Regions from separate parts of the Pseudescherichia vulneris genome, predicted to be linked through region 3. Evidence: predicted binding sites of a transcription regulator. Region 3 holds the regulator's gene; each other region holds the start of a gene.

Region 1 (3,491 bases), 1.1 Mb from region 3:
TCCGTTCCCGAAACCGTGCTACCTGTTTGCGCTGGTGGCCGGTGATTTCGACGTGCTGCGCGACACCTATACCACCCGCTCCGGTCGCGAGGTGGCGCTGGAGCTGTTTGTCGATCGCGGCAACCTCGACCGCGCCCCATGGGCGATGACCTCCCTGCAAAACTCCATGAAGTGGGATGAGGAGCGCTTTGGTCTTGAGTACGACCTCGACATCTATATGATCGTCGCCGTGGATTTCTTCAACATGGGGGCGATGGAGAACAAAGGCCTTAACGTCTTTAACTCCAAATATGTGCTGGCCCGCACCGACACCGCTACCGATAAAGACTACCTCGATATTGAGCGCGTGATTGGCCACGAATACTTCCATAACTGGACCGGCAACCGCGTGACCTGCCGCGACTGGTTCCAGCTGAGCCTGAAAGAGGGGCTAACCGTGTTCCGCGATCAGGAGTTCAGCTCCGATCTCGGCTCCCGCGCGGTGAACCGCATCAGCAACGTGCGCACCATGCGCGGCCTGCAGTTTGCGGAAGATGCCAGCCCGATGGCGCACCCGATCCGTCCCGACAAAGTGATCGAGATGAACAACTTCTATACCCTAACGGTGTATGAGAAGGGGTCTGAGGTGATCCGCATGCTGCATACCCTGCTGGGGGAAGAGAACTTCCAGCGCGGGATGCAGCTCTACTTTGAGCGCCACGACGGCAGCGCCGCCACCTGCGACGATTTCGTGCAGGCGATGGAAGACGCCTCCAACGTTGACCTCTCTCATTTCCGTCGCTGGTACAGCCAGTCCGGTACGCCGATTGTGAGCGTGCGCGACGACTACAACCCAGAGACCGAGCAGTACACCCTGACCATCAGCCAGCGCACGCCGCCGACGCCGGATCAGGAAGAGAAGCTGCCCCTGCACATTCCGTTTGATATTGAGCTGTACGACAACGAGGGCCAGGTAATCCCGCTGCAAAAAGAGGGGCACCCGGTGCACAACGTGCTCAACGTTACTCAGGAAGAGCAGACCTTTGTCTTTGATAAGGTCTACTTCCAGCCGGTGCCATCCCTGCTGCGCGAATTCTCTGCGCCGGTGAAGCTGGAGTATAAGTGGAGCGATCAGCAGCTGACGTTCTTGATGCGCCATGCGCGCAACGACTTCTCCCGCTGGGACGCGGCCCAGAGCCTGCTGACCACCTACATCAAGCTGAACGTGGCTCGCCAACAGCAGGGCCAGCCGCTGTCGCTGCCGCTGCACGTGGCCGACGCCTTCCGGGCAATCCTGCTGGATGCGGATATCGATCCGGCGCTGGCGGCAGAGATCCTGACCCTGCCTTCTCCAGGCGAAATGGCCGAGCTGTTCGACATCATCGATCCGGTGGCGATCGTTGCCGTCCGCGAGGCGTTGACCCGCACCCTGGCGACCGAGCTTTCCGACGAGTTCCTTGCGGTCTACAACGCGCATAAGCTCGATGCCTACCGGGTTGAACATGCGGATATCGGCAAGCGCTCGCTGCGCAACACCTGCCTGCGCTATCTGGCGTTTGGCGACGTGAAGCTGGGCGATGCTCTGGTTACTCAGCAGTATCACACCGCGGACAACATGACCGACGCGCTGGCGGCGCTCTCTGCCGCCGTCGCGGCGCAGCTGCCGTGCCGTGACGCGCTGATGCAGGAGTACGATGATAAGTGGCATCAGGACGGCCTGGTGATGGATAAGTGGTTTATTCTGCAAGCCACCAGCCCGGCCAGCAACGTGCTGGAGACCGTGCGCGGCCTGCTTAACCACCGCTCCTTTACCCTCAGCAACCCAAACCGCGTGCGCTCGCTGATTGGCGCATTCGCCGGCAGCAACCCGGCGGCGTTCCATGCTGAAGACGGCAGCGGCTACCGTTTCATGGTTGAGATGCTGACCGAGCTTAACAGCCGTAACCCGCAGGTGGCGTCGCGTCTGATTGAGCCGCTGATCCGCCTGAAACGTTACGATGAAGGGCGTCAAACCCAGATGCGTGCCGCGCTGGAGCAGCTGAAAGGTCTGGAAAACCTCTCGGGCGATCTCTACGAGAAGATCGCTAAGGCGCTGGCCTAATAGATCGCCGGGCGGCAGCACGCTGCCCGGTTTTTTTTTACCCTCTCCAGGAAAACGTTTGCGTTTTAGCTGAATTATTTGCCTCAGGTCAATTCCCTTTCGCCGCGCAATCGCAGATAATACGCCCCCGGTTTGCACACCGGGAATCCAGGAGAGTTCATGTACTACCCCTTCGTTCGTAAAGCCCTTTTCCAGCTCGACCCTGAGCGCGCTCATGAATTGACGTTTCAGCAATTACGCCGTATTTCCGGCACGCCTTTAGCCGCGCTGGTACGCCAGAGCGTGCCGCACAAACCGGTCTCCTGCATGGGGCTGACCTTTAAGAATCCGCTGGGTCTGGCGGCGGGTCTGGATAAGAACGGTGAGTGCATCGATGCGCTGGGCGCAATGGGCTTTGGCTCGATTGAGATCGGCACCGTGACGCCGCGCCCGCAGCCGGGTAACGACAAGCCGCGTATCTTCCGCCTGGTCGAGGCCGAGGGATTAATTAACCGCATGGGGTTCAATAATCTTGGCGTGGATAACCTCGTTGAGAACGTTAAAAAAGCCCATTTTGACGGCGTGCTGGGCATTAATATCGGCAAAAATAAAGATACGCCGGTAGAGCAGGGGAAAGATGACTACCTGATCTGTATGGATAAAGTCTATCGCTACGCGGGCTACATTGCGATTAATATCTCCTCGCCAAACACCCCGGGCCTGCGCTCGCTGCAATACGGTGAGGCGCTGGACGATCTGCTCGCCGCCATCAAAAATAAGCAGCACGAGCTGCAGAATATTCATCATAAATATGTCCCTGTGGCGGTGAAAATTGCTCCCGATCTCTCCGTTGAGGAGTTAATTCAGGTGGCCGATAGCCTGGTTCGCCATAATATTGATGGCGTGATCGCCACCAATACCACGCTCGAAAGAGGGCTGGTGCAGGGAATGAAACACGGTAATGAGACCGGAGGCTTAAGCGGCCGTCCGCTACAGCTAAAAAGCACCGAAATTATTCGCCGCCTGGCGCAGGAGCTGAACGGTCTGCTGCCGATTATCGGCGTCGGCGGAATCGACTCCGTTATCGCCGCGCGGGAGAAAATAGCTGCCGGTGCGACGCTGGTGCAGATCTATTCCGGCTTTATATTTAAAGGCCCGCCGCTGATTAAAGAGATCGTTACCCACATCTAATCCTTTACGTCTAAATGTTAACCAGGGCTTTATTTCCGGCCCTGGTTGTTTTATATTCCCCTCGTTGTTGTTTATTTAAACGTTCTCATTATTGACATTTTGTGATAAGCGGAACGGTAACAACGGACACAAAAGCAGCAGGACGCTTAAGGGGGAGCGGAGAGGAATATGCGAATCAAACCTGACGATAACTGGCGCTGGTATTACGACGAAGAGCACGATCGAATGATGCTCGATCTCG
Region 2 (3,491 bases), 3.7 Mb from region 3:
CAGGTGGGCGCATGGGCCGCCAGCTGATCCAGGCGGCGCTAAACATGGATGGCGTAACGCTGGGTGCGGCGCTGGAGCGGGAGGGTTCTTCCCTGCTGGGCAGCGACGCCGGAGAGCTGGCGGGCGCGGGCAAATCAGGCGTGACGGTGCAGAGTAGCCTTGAAGCGGTGAAAGACGATTTCGATGTGTTTATCGATTTTACCCGCCCCGAAGGCACCCTGACCCATCTGGCGTTCTGTCGCCAGCATGGCAAAGGCATGGTCATTGGCACTACCGGCTTCGACGAGGCAGGTAAGCAGGCTATCAGCGACGCGGCAGAGACCATTGGCATTGTTTTTGCCGCTAACTTTAGCGTTGGCGTCAACGTCATGCTTAAGCTGCTGGAGAAAGCGGCGAAGGTGATGGGCGACTACACCGATATTGAAATTATTGAGGCGCATCATCGCCATAAGGTTGATGCTCCGTCGGGTACCGCGTTGGCCATGGGTGAAGCTATCGCCCACGCGCTAGATAAAGATTTGAAGGAGTGCGCCGTTTACAGTCGCGAAGGCTATACCGGTGAGCGCCAGCCGGGCACCATCGGTTTTGCCACCGTTCGCGCAGGCGACATCATTGGCGAGCACACCGCCATGTTTGCCGACGTGGGCGAGCGCATTGAGATTACCCATAAGGCCTCCAGCCGTATGACGTTCGCTAACGGTGCCGTTCGGGCTGCTTTGTGGCTTAAAGCACAGAATGACGGACTTTTTGATATGCGTGACGTGCTGGATCTCAACAATCTGTAGCATTTATTACCCATCGTGATGTGGTTATTGTGATCGCAATGCTTTGATTGCATGGGGCAATATTTTATTGCCCCATTATTTTATCTGTTTAATGTGATTTATGGTTTTAAATGGCTGTAATAGTGTTTCTTCTCTCTGTTTTTGGTGAAAATCGCCAGATTCTCCTCCTTCAACCCTGTTTTTACCGCTGCGTATAAAAAAGTGAAATTGATAGATGCGCGCAAGCGTTTTCCTCTGCAATTTAGCTCGCTTTTTTGCATGTTAATGTGCAGCTTATCTCTCAGGGTTGCAAAAAACCAAGAAAAAGTGGCTCGGGTGGTAGACTTTCATCAAGGTTGTCTCTAGAATGCCGCCGTTTGCCAAAAATACACCGGTAAGCAGATTTGCATTGATTTGTGGCTTCAATATGAATTAATATGCAAATAAAGTGAGTGAATATTCTCTGGAGGGTGTTTTGATTAAGTCAGCGCTATTGGTTCTGGAAGACGGAACCCAGTTTCACGGTCGGGCCATAGGGGCAACAGGTTCGGCGGTTGGGGAAGTCGTTTTCAATACTTCAATGACCGGTTATCAAGAAATCCTTACTGATCCCTCCTATTCCCGCCAAATCGTCACTCTTACTTATCCCCATATTGGTAATGTCGGCACTAACGAAGCCGATGAAGAAGCGTCCCAGGTTCACGCGCAAGGCCTAATTATTCGTGACCTGCCGCTGATTGCCAGCAACTACCGCAACACCGAAGACCTCTCTTCTTACCTCAAGCGCCATAACATCGTGGCCATTGCCGATATCGATACCCGTAAGCTGACCCGTCTGCTGCGCGAGAAGGGCGCTCAGAACGGCTGCATCATCGCTGGCGATAGCCCGGATGCGGCGCTGGCCCTGGAGAAAGCGAAAGCGTTCCCCGGCCTGAACGGCATGGACCTGGCGAAAGAGGTGTCTACCGCTGAATCCTATAGCTGGACTCAGGGAAGCTGGACGCTGGCCGGTGAGCTGCCGGAAGCGAAAAAAGAAGAGGAGCTGCCGTTCCACGTGGTGGCTTACGACTACGGCGCGAAGCGCAACATCCTGCGTATGCTGGTGGACAGAGGCTGCCGCCTGACGGTCGTCCCGGCGAAGACCCCGGCAGAAGAGGTGCTGAAGATGAACCCGGACGGCATTTTCCTCTCCAACGGCCCCGGTGACCCGGCCCCGTGCGACTACGCCATCGACGCTATCCAGGCCTTCCTGGCTACCGATATTCCGGTGTTTGGGATCTGCCTCGGCCATCAGCTGCTGGCCCTGGCGAGCGGTGCCAAAACCGTGAAGATGAAGTTTGGTCACCACGGCGGTAACCATCCGGTTAAAGATATTGATAACAACACGGTGATGATCACGGCGCAAAACCACGGCTTTGCAGTGGATGAGGCGACCATGCCAGCTAACCTGCGCGTAACGCATACCTCGCTGTTCGACGGTACCCTGCAGGGTATTCATCGTACCGATAAGCCAGCGTTCAGCTTCCAGGGGCACCCGGAAGCGAGCCCAGGCCCGCACGATGCTGCGCCGCTGTTCGACCACTTTATCGAATTGATTAAGCACTACCGTTCTACCGCCAAATAATCAGGAGCCGAGAAGACCATGCCAAAACGTACAGATATTAAAAGCATCCTGATCCTTGGCGCAGGCCCGATCGTTATCGGCCAGGCCTGCGAATTTGACTACTCCGGTGCTCAGGCCTGTAAAGCCCTGCGTGAAGAGGGTTACCGCGTCATCCTGGTTAACTCCAACCCGGCGACCATCATGACCGACCCGGAGATGGCGGACGCAACCTACATTGAGCCTATCCACTGGGAAGTGGTGCGCAAAATCATCGAAAAAGAGCGCCCGGATGCGGTGCTGCCGACCATGGGCGGCCAGACGGCGCTGAACTGCGCCCTGGAGCTGGAGCGTCAGGGCGTGCTGGAAGAGTTCGGCGTGACCATGATTGGCGCAACCGCCGACGCGATTGATAAAGCCGAAGATCGCCGCCGTTTCGATGTCGCGATGAAGAAAATCGGCCTCGATACCGCCCGTTCCGGCATTGCGCATAACATGGAAGAGGCGCTGGCGGTTGCCGCTGACGTCGGCTACCCGTGCATCATTCGTCCCTCATTCACCATGGGCGGTACCGGCGGCGGTATCGCCTATAACCGCGAAGAGTTCGAAGAGATCTGCGCCCGCGGTCTGGATCTCTCTCCAACCAACGAACTGCTGATTGATGAGTCGCTGATCGGCTGGAAAGAGTATGAGATGGAGGTGGTGCGCGATAAGAACGATAACTGCATCATCGTCTGCTCTATCGAAAACTTTGACGCCATGGGTATCCACACCGGTGACTCCATCACCGTGGCCCCGGCGCAGACCCTGACCGACAAAGAGTATCAGATCATGCGTAACGCCTCGATGGCGGTACTGCGTGAAATCGGCGTGGAAACCGGCGGCTCTAACGTCCAGTTCTCGGTGAACCCGAAAAACGGTCGCTTGATCGTTATCGAGATGAACCCGCGCGTCTCCCGCTCCTCGGCGCTAGCATCAAAAGCCACCGGCTTCCCGATTGCCAAAGTCGCGGCCAAGCTGGCGGTGGGCTACACCCTCGACGAGCTGATGAACGACATCACCGGCGGCCGTACGCCAGCGTCGTTTGAGCCCTCTATCGACTACGTCGTCACTAAAATTCCACGCTT
Region 3 (3,491 bases):
TACGGAGCGATCCGCCAGCTTGCCGCCGAGGTAGTTGCCGATGGAGAAGCCAACCCCGATCAGCACCAGCATTGCAGTCACAAACAGCGGCGTGGCATGAGCGATCTCATGCAGTACCGGTGCGATATAGGTATAGAGCGTAAACATCGCCCCCGCGCCCAGCACGGTGGTCAGTAAAGCCGACAGCACCTGCGGACGCACCAGCACGGCCAGCTCTTTACGCACATCCGGACGCTGCCCGGCGCTGCCTTTTGGCAGAGAGAAGAATAGGCTAAGCATCGAGATCACGCCGAGACCCGCCGTGGCAAGAAACGACATTCGCCAGCCGATGGTTTCACCCAGCCAGGTGGCCGCCGGTACGCCGCCGATGTTGGCGATGGTCAGCCCCATAAACATGGTTGCCACCGCGCTGGCCTGCTTCTCTTTAGGCACGACGCTGGCCGCCACCACCGATCCCAGGCCAAAGAAGGCCCCGTGGTTAAGGCTGGTGATAATGCGCGACAGCAGCAGGGTGGTATAGTCAGGAGAGAGTGCGGACAGCACGTTGCCCAGGGTAAAGATAGCCATCAGGAAGATCAGCGCGCTACGACGGGCGCGATGGGAGAGCAGCAGCGTCATTAGCGGGGCCCCCACCATCACGCCAATGGCGTAGGCGCTGATGAGCATTCCCGCTGCCGGTATAGAGACATCTACCCCACGAGCGATCGTCGGCAGCAGGCCCATCGGGGAGAACTCGGTGGTACCGATGCCAAATGCCCCTATCGCCAGGGCCAGCAGGGGAAAGTTGATTTTCATATTTTGACTCCAGAATTGCCGTGTCGACAGGCGACACCGTCACAGAAGCCAAAAGCATGACATTTATCACAAAAAAACAGAAGTTATCAAACTAACAAAAGTTTATTGCCATTTTGCTAACAATTAGCAGGGGAGTAGCGGAGATAACAAGCAGAGGGAGAGGACTCTCCCTCATACTGAATCAATTTAACGCAGCGGTCAGCGCACCGGCAACAATCAGGCCCAGCACAACAACGGTGGTCATCAGGGAAAACTTCAGATCTGCACTCATCAATTTCTCTCCATTCTTATTACCCCACAAAAAGTGAGCTTGCGCATTTTTACACATTTATGGGCAAAAATCTTCTTTGATTTGGGGTGATATGCGTTTTAACGCTTCCCCTTTTCATCAAGATAAGACAAAATTCCACGCTAAATTTATTCGCGTACCGGCCATAGACCCCTCCTGACGTTCCGTGTCGTTTTCCCGGCGAATCGCATCCCCAAAAGTTGCGTGCAGGCTGAGTAGAGGCAAACGTTTACCTACACTATTTTCAGGAGCTTACGTCGTGGTTTGGAGTGACATTGAATGGCAACTATAAAAGACGTAGCGAAACGAGCAAACGTTTCCACCACAACCGTATCACATGTTATTAACAAAACTCGCTTTGTGGCAGAAGAGACGCGTAACGCGGTATGGGCAGCCATTAAAGAGCTGCACTATTCACCCAGCGCCGTGGCCCGCAGCCTGAAGGTTAACCATACCAAATCGATCGGCCTGCTGGCGACCAGCAGCGAAGCGCCCTACTTTGCCGAGATTATCGAGGCGGTAGAGAAGAACTGCTTCCAAAAAGGCTACACCCTGATCCTGGGTAATGCCTGGAACAACCTGGAGAAGCAGGGTGCCTATCTGTCGATGATGGCGCAGAAGCGCGTCGATGGCCTGCTGGTGATGTGTTCCGAGTACCCCGCCCCGCTGCTGAGCATGCTGGAGGAGTATCGCCATATCCCCATGGTCGTGATGGACTGGGGTGAGGCAAAAGCAGACTTTACTGACTCGGTGATCGATAACGCCTTTGAAGGCGGGTATATGGCTGGTCGCTATTTGGTCGAGCGCGGCCATCGTGAGATTGGCGTGATCCCTGGCCCGCTTGAGCGCAATACCGGCGCGGGTCGTCTGGCTGGTTTTATGAAAGCCATGGAAGAGGCGCTGATCAGCGTGCCGGAGAACTGGATTGTACAGGGCGACTTTGAACCTGAATCCGGCTACCGCGCGATGCAGCAGATCCTCTCCCAATCGCACCGCCCTACTGCCGTATTCTGCGGCGGCGATGTGATGGCGATGGGCGCGCTCTGCGCCGTTGACGAGATGGGGCTGCGCGTGCCACAGGATGTCTCGCTAATCGGCTATGATAACGTGCGTAACGCCCGGTTCTTCACCCCTGCACTGACTACCATCCACCAGCCCAAAGACTCGCTGGGGGAAACCGCCTTTAATATGCTGATGGATCGCATCGTGAATAAGCGTGAAGAGTCCCAGTCGATTGAGGTTCATCCTCGACTGATCGAGCGCCGCTCGGTCGCTGACGGTCCCTTCCGCGACTATCGCCGTTAAGATCGCACCGCTAAAAACCTCGGGAGCCGGTTACTCAGGCTCCCGCAGCCACTCCCGATTAAGCGTTTCGCTATCGCCTAAATAGTCCAGCAGCCAGCCCAGCGCGGGGGAATTATCGTTTTGCTGCCAGGTCAGGCAGCAAGCAGCATCCGGAAACGACTCTTCCAGCTGGAGCTCCACCCACTCGCCGCGATCGAGCCACGGCCGCGCAAAATGGCCTGGCACCATACCGATGCACAGTCCGGCGCTCAGGCATTCTGCTGAAGAGGTCCAGTCCGGCACCACCATTCGCCGCTGGTTGTCCAGCAGCCAGGTGATCCTTTTAGGCAGCAGACGGGAGGTATCTTCCCACACCAGCGATGGCCAGCCGCGCAGAAGATCGTCACTCAGCGGGCCACGCCTGCCCGCCAGCGGGTGATGAGCGGCCACCACGCAGCGCCAGTTGAGCATTCCCATATCGCGAAAGGCAAAGCGCCCGCCCACCGGTATGGCCTGGGTCGCCCCGATGGCCAGCTCCACGCGCCCATCGGCCAGCGCATCCCAGACGCCATTAAATACCTCTTTCGACACCAGCAGCTCCACGTCTGAAAAGTGCCGGTAGAAGTCGACGATCATTTGCCGGGTGCGCTCGGGACGCACAATATTATCTACCGCAATAGCGAGCTGACCGCGCCAGCCGTTGGCTATCTGCTGGCACTGCTGCCGGGTGACCTGCATTTTTTTGATGACAGACCGCCCCTCCTGCAAAAACCAGCTGCCTGCGGGGGTCAATACGACATCCCGATGACGTCGTTCGAACAACGGCACGGCAAGCCACTCCTCCAGCTGACGAACCGTGTAGCTGATAGCAGAGGGAACCCGGTGCAGCTCATGGGCGGCGGCGCTAAAGCTGCCGGTACGGGCAACGGTATCTACCACTTCAAGGGAGTAATCTGACCACATATTCTGCCTGCAAAAAATTTGAATGCACCACGCAAATATTACCGTTTCACAAGCGGGAATGCACTGCCTACACTTTGCCGCTTTGTGATCTGTGCTGTTCACCTGTCGTGTAAAAGATAATAAGAAGGAGTGATGATGTTACCTGGTAAAGGATTTTTAG
Region 4 (3,491 bases), 2.7 Mb from region 3:
GGTCAGGATCAGGTTCTGCGCTTTGCTGTAGTCCACCTTGGATTCAATCAGCACGCGAATACCAGATGCGCCGATTACCCCGTACAGCAGCAGCGACACGCCGCCCATCACCGGAACCGGGATGATCTGGATAGCCGCCGCCAGCTTGCCGACGCAGGAGAGCAGAATGGCAATGATCGCCGCGCCGCCGATAACCCAGGTGCTGTAGACGCGGGTAATCGCCATCACGCCGATGTTCTCGCCGTAGGTGGTGTTCGGCGTGGAGCCGAAGAAGCCAGAGATGATAGTGGAGAAGCCGTTGGCAAACATTGAGCGGTGCAGGCCAGGGTCACGGATCAGGTCACGCTTAACGATGTTGGCCGTGACGACCAGGTGACCGACGTGCTCAGCAATGACCACCAGCGCCGCAGGCAGGATGGTGAAGATAGCGAACCACTCAAAGCGCGGGGTGTAGAAGGTCGGCAGAGCAAACCAGTGCGCCTGGGCAATCGGAGTGGTATCCACCACGCCCATCGCAAACGACAGCGCATAGCCCGCCAGCACGCCGATCAGGATCGGGATAATCGCCAGGAAGCCGCGGAACAGCACCGAGCCAAACACGGTAACGCCCAGGGTAACCAGAGAGATGATCACCGTTTTGCTGTCCGCAGACTGCCCATCTGCTGGCAGCAGGCCTGCCATGTTAGCCGCCACGCCTGCCAGCTCAAGGCCAATTACGGCTACGATTGCGCCCATCGCTGCCGGAGGGAACATCACGTCCAGCCAGCCGGTGCCCGCTTTCTTGACGATAAACGACACCAGGCAGAACAGCACGCCGCACATAATAAAACCGCCGAGCGCCACCTCGTACCCGAGCGGCAGCAGGAGCAGCACCGGGGAGATAAACGCAAAGCTGGAACCCAGATAGGCCGGAATTTTACCCTTACAGATAAAGAGATAGAGCAGCGTACCAACGCCGTTAAACAGCAGCACGGTAGCCGGGTTAATGTGAAACAGGATTGGCACCAGCACGGTTGCGCCAAACATGGCGAACAGGTGCTGCAAACTAAGCGGGATAGTCTGTAAAAGCGGCGGTCTTTCACTCACCCCGATAGCACGGCGCGTCATAGTGTTTTCCTCTGAGTTGTGTTTTGTATAAGGCGAACTGCGTCTTTTATTCAAAAAAAAGCCGACTATCAAAGTCGGCTCTTTTTCATTTATTCAATTACTTGGTACCAAAAATCTTGTCGCCGGCATCGCCGAGACCAGGAATAATGTACCCGTGCTCGTTAAGCCCCTGATCGACCGATGCGGTATAGAGTTCAATATCTGGATGCGCCTTCTCCAGCGCGGCCACGCCTTCCGGGGCGGCAACCAGCACCAGCACCTTAATGCTGGTGCAGCCCGCTTTTTTCAGCAGGTCGATGGTGGCGATCATTGAGCCGCCGGTCGCCAGCATCGGGTCAACCACCAGCGCCATACGCTCGTCGATGTTCGATACCAGTTTCTGGAAGTAAGGTACCGGCTCCAGGGTCTCTTCGTCGCGGTAGATGCCGACCACGCTGATGCGCGCGCTCGGGACGTGCTCCAGCACGCCTTCCATCATGCCCAGGCCAGCACGCAGGATCGGCACCACGGTAATTTTTTTACCTTTGATCTGCTCGATTTCCACCGGGCCGTTCCAGCCTTCGATGGTCACCTTCTCGGTTTCCAGATCGGCGGTCGCTTCATAGGTCAGCAGGCTGCCTACTTCTGAGGCGAGTTCACGAAAGCGTTTGGTGCTGATGTCATGCTCACGCATCAGTCCCAGCTTGTGTTTGACGAGTGGGTGTTTTACTTCCACGATCTTCATACTCTTCTCCTTCCCCAGACAGTTGGCAGCCACAAAAAAAATCGCCGGATTATACCGCTTTTTCTCCGTTACGCTATAGGTAGCGGGTTGATCCCGATCAATCAGATTGAAAATCAGTATATCGCAACGATCTCTGAGAGCCATGAATAATGGACTCGCAAACGTTTGCCTTGACTGTTAGAATTGCGCCGAATTTTATTTCTATCGCCATGTGGGGATCCAAGCAGTGACCGATAAAACCTCTCTCAGCTACAAAGATGCCGGTGTTGATATTGACGCAGGTAATGCACTGGTTGACCGAATCAAAGGCGTAGTGAAGAAAACCCGCCGCCCGGAAGTGATGGGTGGACTGGGTGGCTTCGGTGCGCTGTGCGCGCTGCCGCAAAAATATCGTGAGCCGGTGCTGGTTTCCGGTACTGACGGCGTGGGCACCAAGCTGCGCCTGGCGATGGATCTCAAGCGTCATGACACGATCGGCATCGATCTGGTGGCCATGTGCGTTAACGACCTGGTGGTTCAGGGCGCTGAGCCGCTCTTCTTCCTCGACTACTACGCCACCGGCAAGCTGGACGTCGACACCGCTGCCAGCGTAATCAACGGCATCGCGGAAGGCTGCCTGCAGTCCGGCTGTGCGCTGGTCGGCGGCGAAACCGCCGAGATGCCAGGCATGTACCATGGCGAAGATTATGACGTCGCGGGCTTCTGCGTCGGCGTGGTTGAGAAATCGGAAATCATCGACGGCTCTAAAGTCACCGACGGCGACGTGCTGATTGCCCTTGGCTCCAGCGGCCCGCACTCTAACGGCTACTCGCTGGTGCGCAAAATCGTTGAGGTAAGCGGCTGCGATCCGGAAACGACCCAGCTCGACGGTAAATCGCTGGCGGATCACCTCCTGGCCCCGACCCGCATCTACGTGAAAAACATTCTTGAGCTGATTGCCAACGTTGACGTTCACGCCATCGCCCACCTCACCGGCGGCGGCTTCTGGGAGAACATTCCGCGCGTGCTGCCGGACAACACCCAGGCGGTGATTGACGAATCCAGCTGGCAGTGGCCTTCCGTATTCAACTGGCTGCAGCAGGCAGGCAACGTCAGCCAGCACGAGATGTACCGCACCTTTAACTGCGGCGTCGGCATGGTTATCGCCCTCTCTGCTCAGGATGCCGATAAGGCGATTGAGCTGATGAACGCAAAAGGTGAAAAGGCCTGGAAAATCGGTATCATTAAAGCCTCTGATTCCAGCGAGCGCGTGGTCATTGAATGAAAAACATAGTGGTGCTAATTTCCGGTAATGGAAGCAATTTGCAGGCAATTATCGACGCCTGCGCGCAGAAGAGAATTAACGCCACTGTCCGTGCGGTATTCAGTAACAAGGCCGACGCGTTCGGCCTGCAACGTGCGCGTGAGGCCGATATTGCGGCCCACGCCATTACGGCCGATCAGTTTGCCAGCCGTGAAGCGTTTGACCGTGAGCTGATGATGGAGATCGACGCCTACGCACCGGATCTGGTGGTGCTGGCAGGCTATATGCGCATTCTCAGCCCCGAGTTTGTCGCCCACTATCAGGGCCGCCTGCTGAACATCCACCCCTCCCTGCTGCCGAAATATCCCGGCCTGCATACCCACCGTCAGGCGCTGGCCAACGGCGACGAAGAGCACG

What was found. Region 3 encodes PurR, which represses purine synthesis genes. Its sites were predicted from a motif close to CANGCAAACGTTTGCNTG; they were not measured.
Region 1: the regulator PurR is predicted to act here: its motif matches at 2,128-2,145, upstream of pyrD (quinone-dependent dihydroorotate dehydrogenase).
Region 2: the regulator PurR is predicted to act here: its motif matches at 1,003-1,020, upstream of carA (glutamine-hydrolyzing carbamoyl-phosphate synthase small subunit).
Region 4: the regulator PurR is predicted to act here: its motif matches at 1,986-2,003, upstream of purM (phosphoribosylformylglycinamidine cyclo-ligase).

Annotation. Positions count from the first base shown of each region.
Region 1 is NZ_LR607338.1:1,558,328-1,561,818, forward strand. Features, by position in the region: gene pepN (aminopeptidase N) at 1-2,080, shown strand, start outside; gene pyrD (quinone-dependent dihydroorotate dehydrogenase) at 2,240-3,250, shown strand; gene zapC (cell division protein ZapC) at 3,419-3,491, shown strand, end outside.
Region 2 is NZ_LR607338.1:4,134,579-4,138,069, reverse strand. Features, by position in the region: gene dapB (4-hydroxy-tetrahydrodipicolinate reductase) at 1-785, shown strand, start outside; gene carA (glutamine-hydrolyzing carbamoyl-phosphate synthase small subunit) at 1,240-2,388, shown strand; gene carB (carbamoyl-phosphate synthase large subunit) at 2,407-3,491, shown strand, end outside.
Region 3 is NZ_LR607338.1:473,093-476,583, forward strand. Features, by position in the region: gene FN633_RS01850 (MFS transporter) at 1-795, opposite strand, end outside; gene cydH (cytochrome bd-I oxidase subunit CydH) at 977-1,066, opposite strand; gene purR (HTH-type transcriptional repressor PurR) at 1,364-2,389, shown strand; gene punR (DNA-binding transcriptional activator PunR) at 2,420-3,331, opposite strand; gene punC (purine nucleoside transporter PunC) at 3,467-3,491, shown strand, end outside.
Region 4 is NZ_LR607338.1:3,139,908-3,143,398, reverse strand. Features, by position in the region: gene uraA (uracil permease) at 1-1,107, opposite strand, end outside; gene upp (uracil phosphoribosyltransferase) at 1,205-1,831, opposite strand; gene purM (phosphoribosylformylglycinamidine cyclo-ligase) at 2,058-3,095, shown strand; gene purN (phosphoribosylglycinamide formyltransferase) at 3,092-3,491, shown strand, end outside.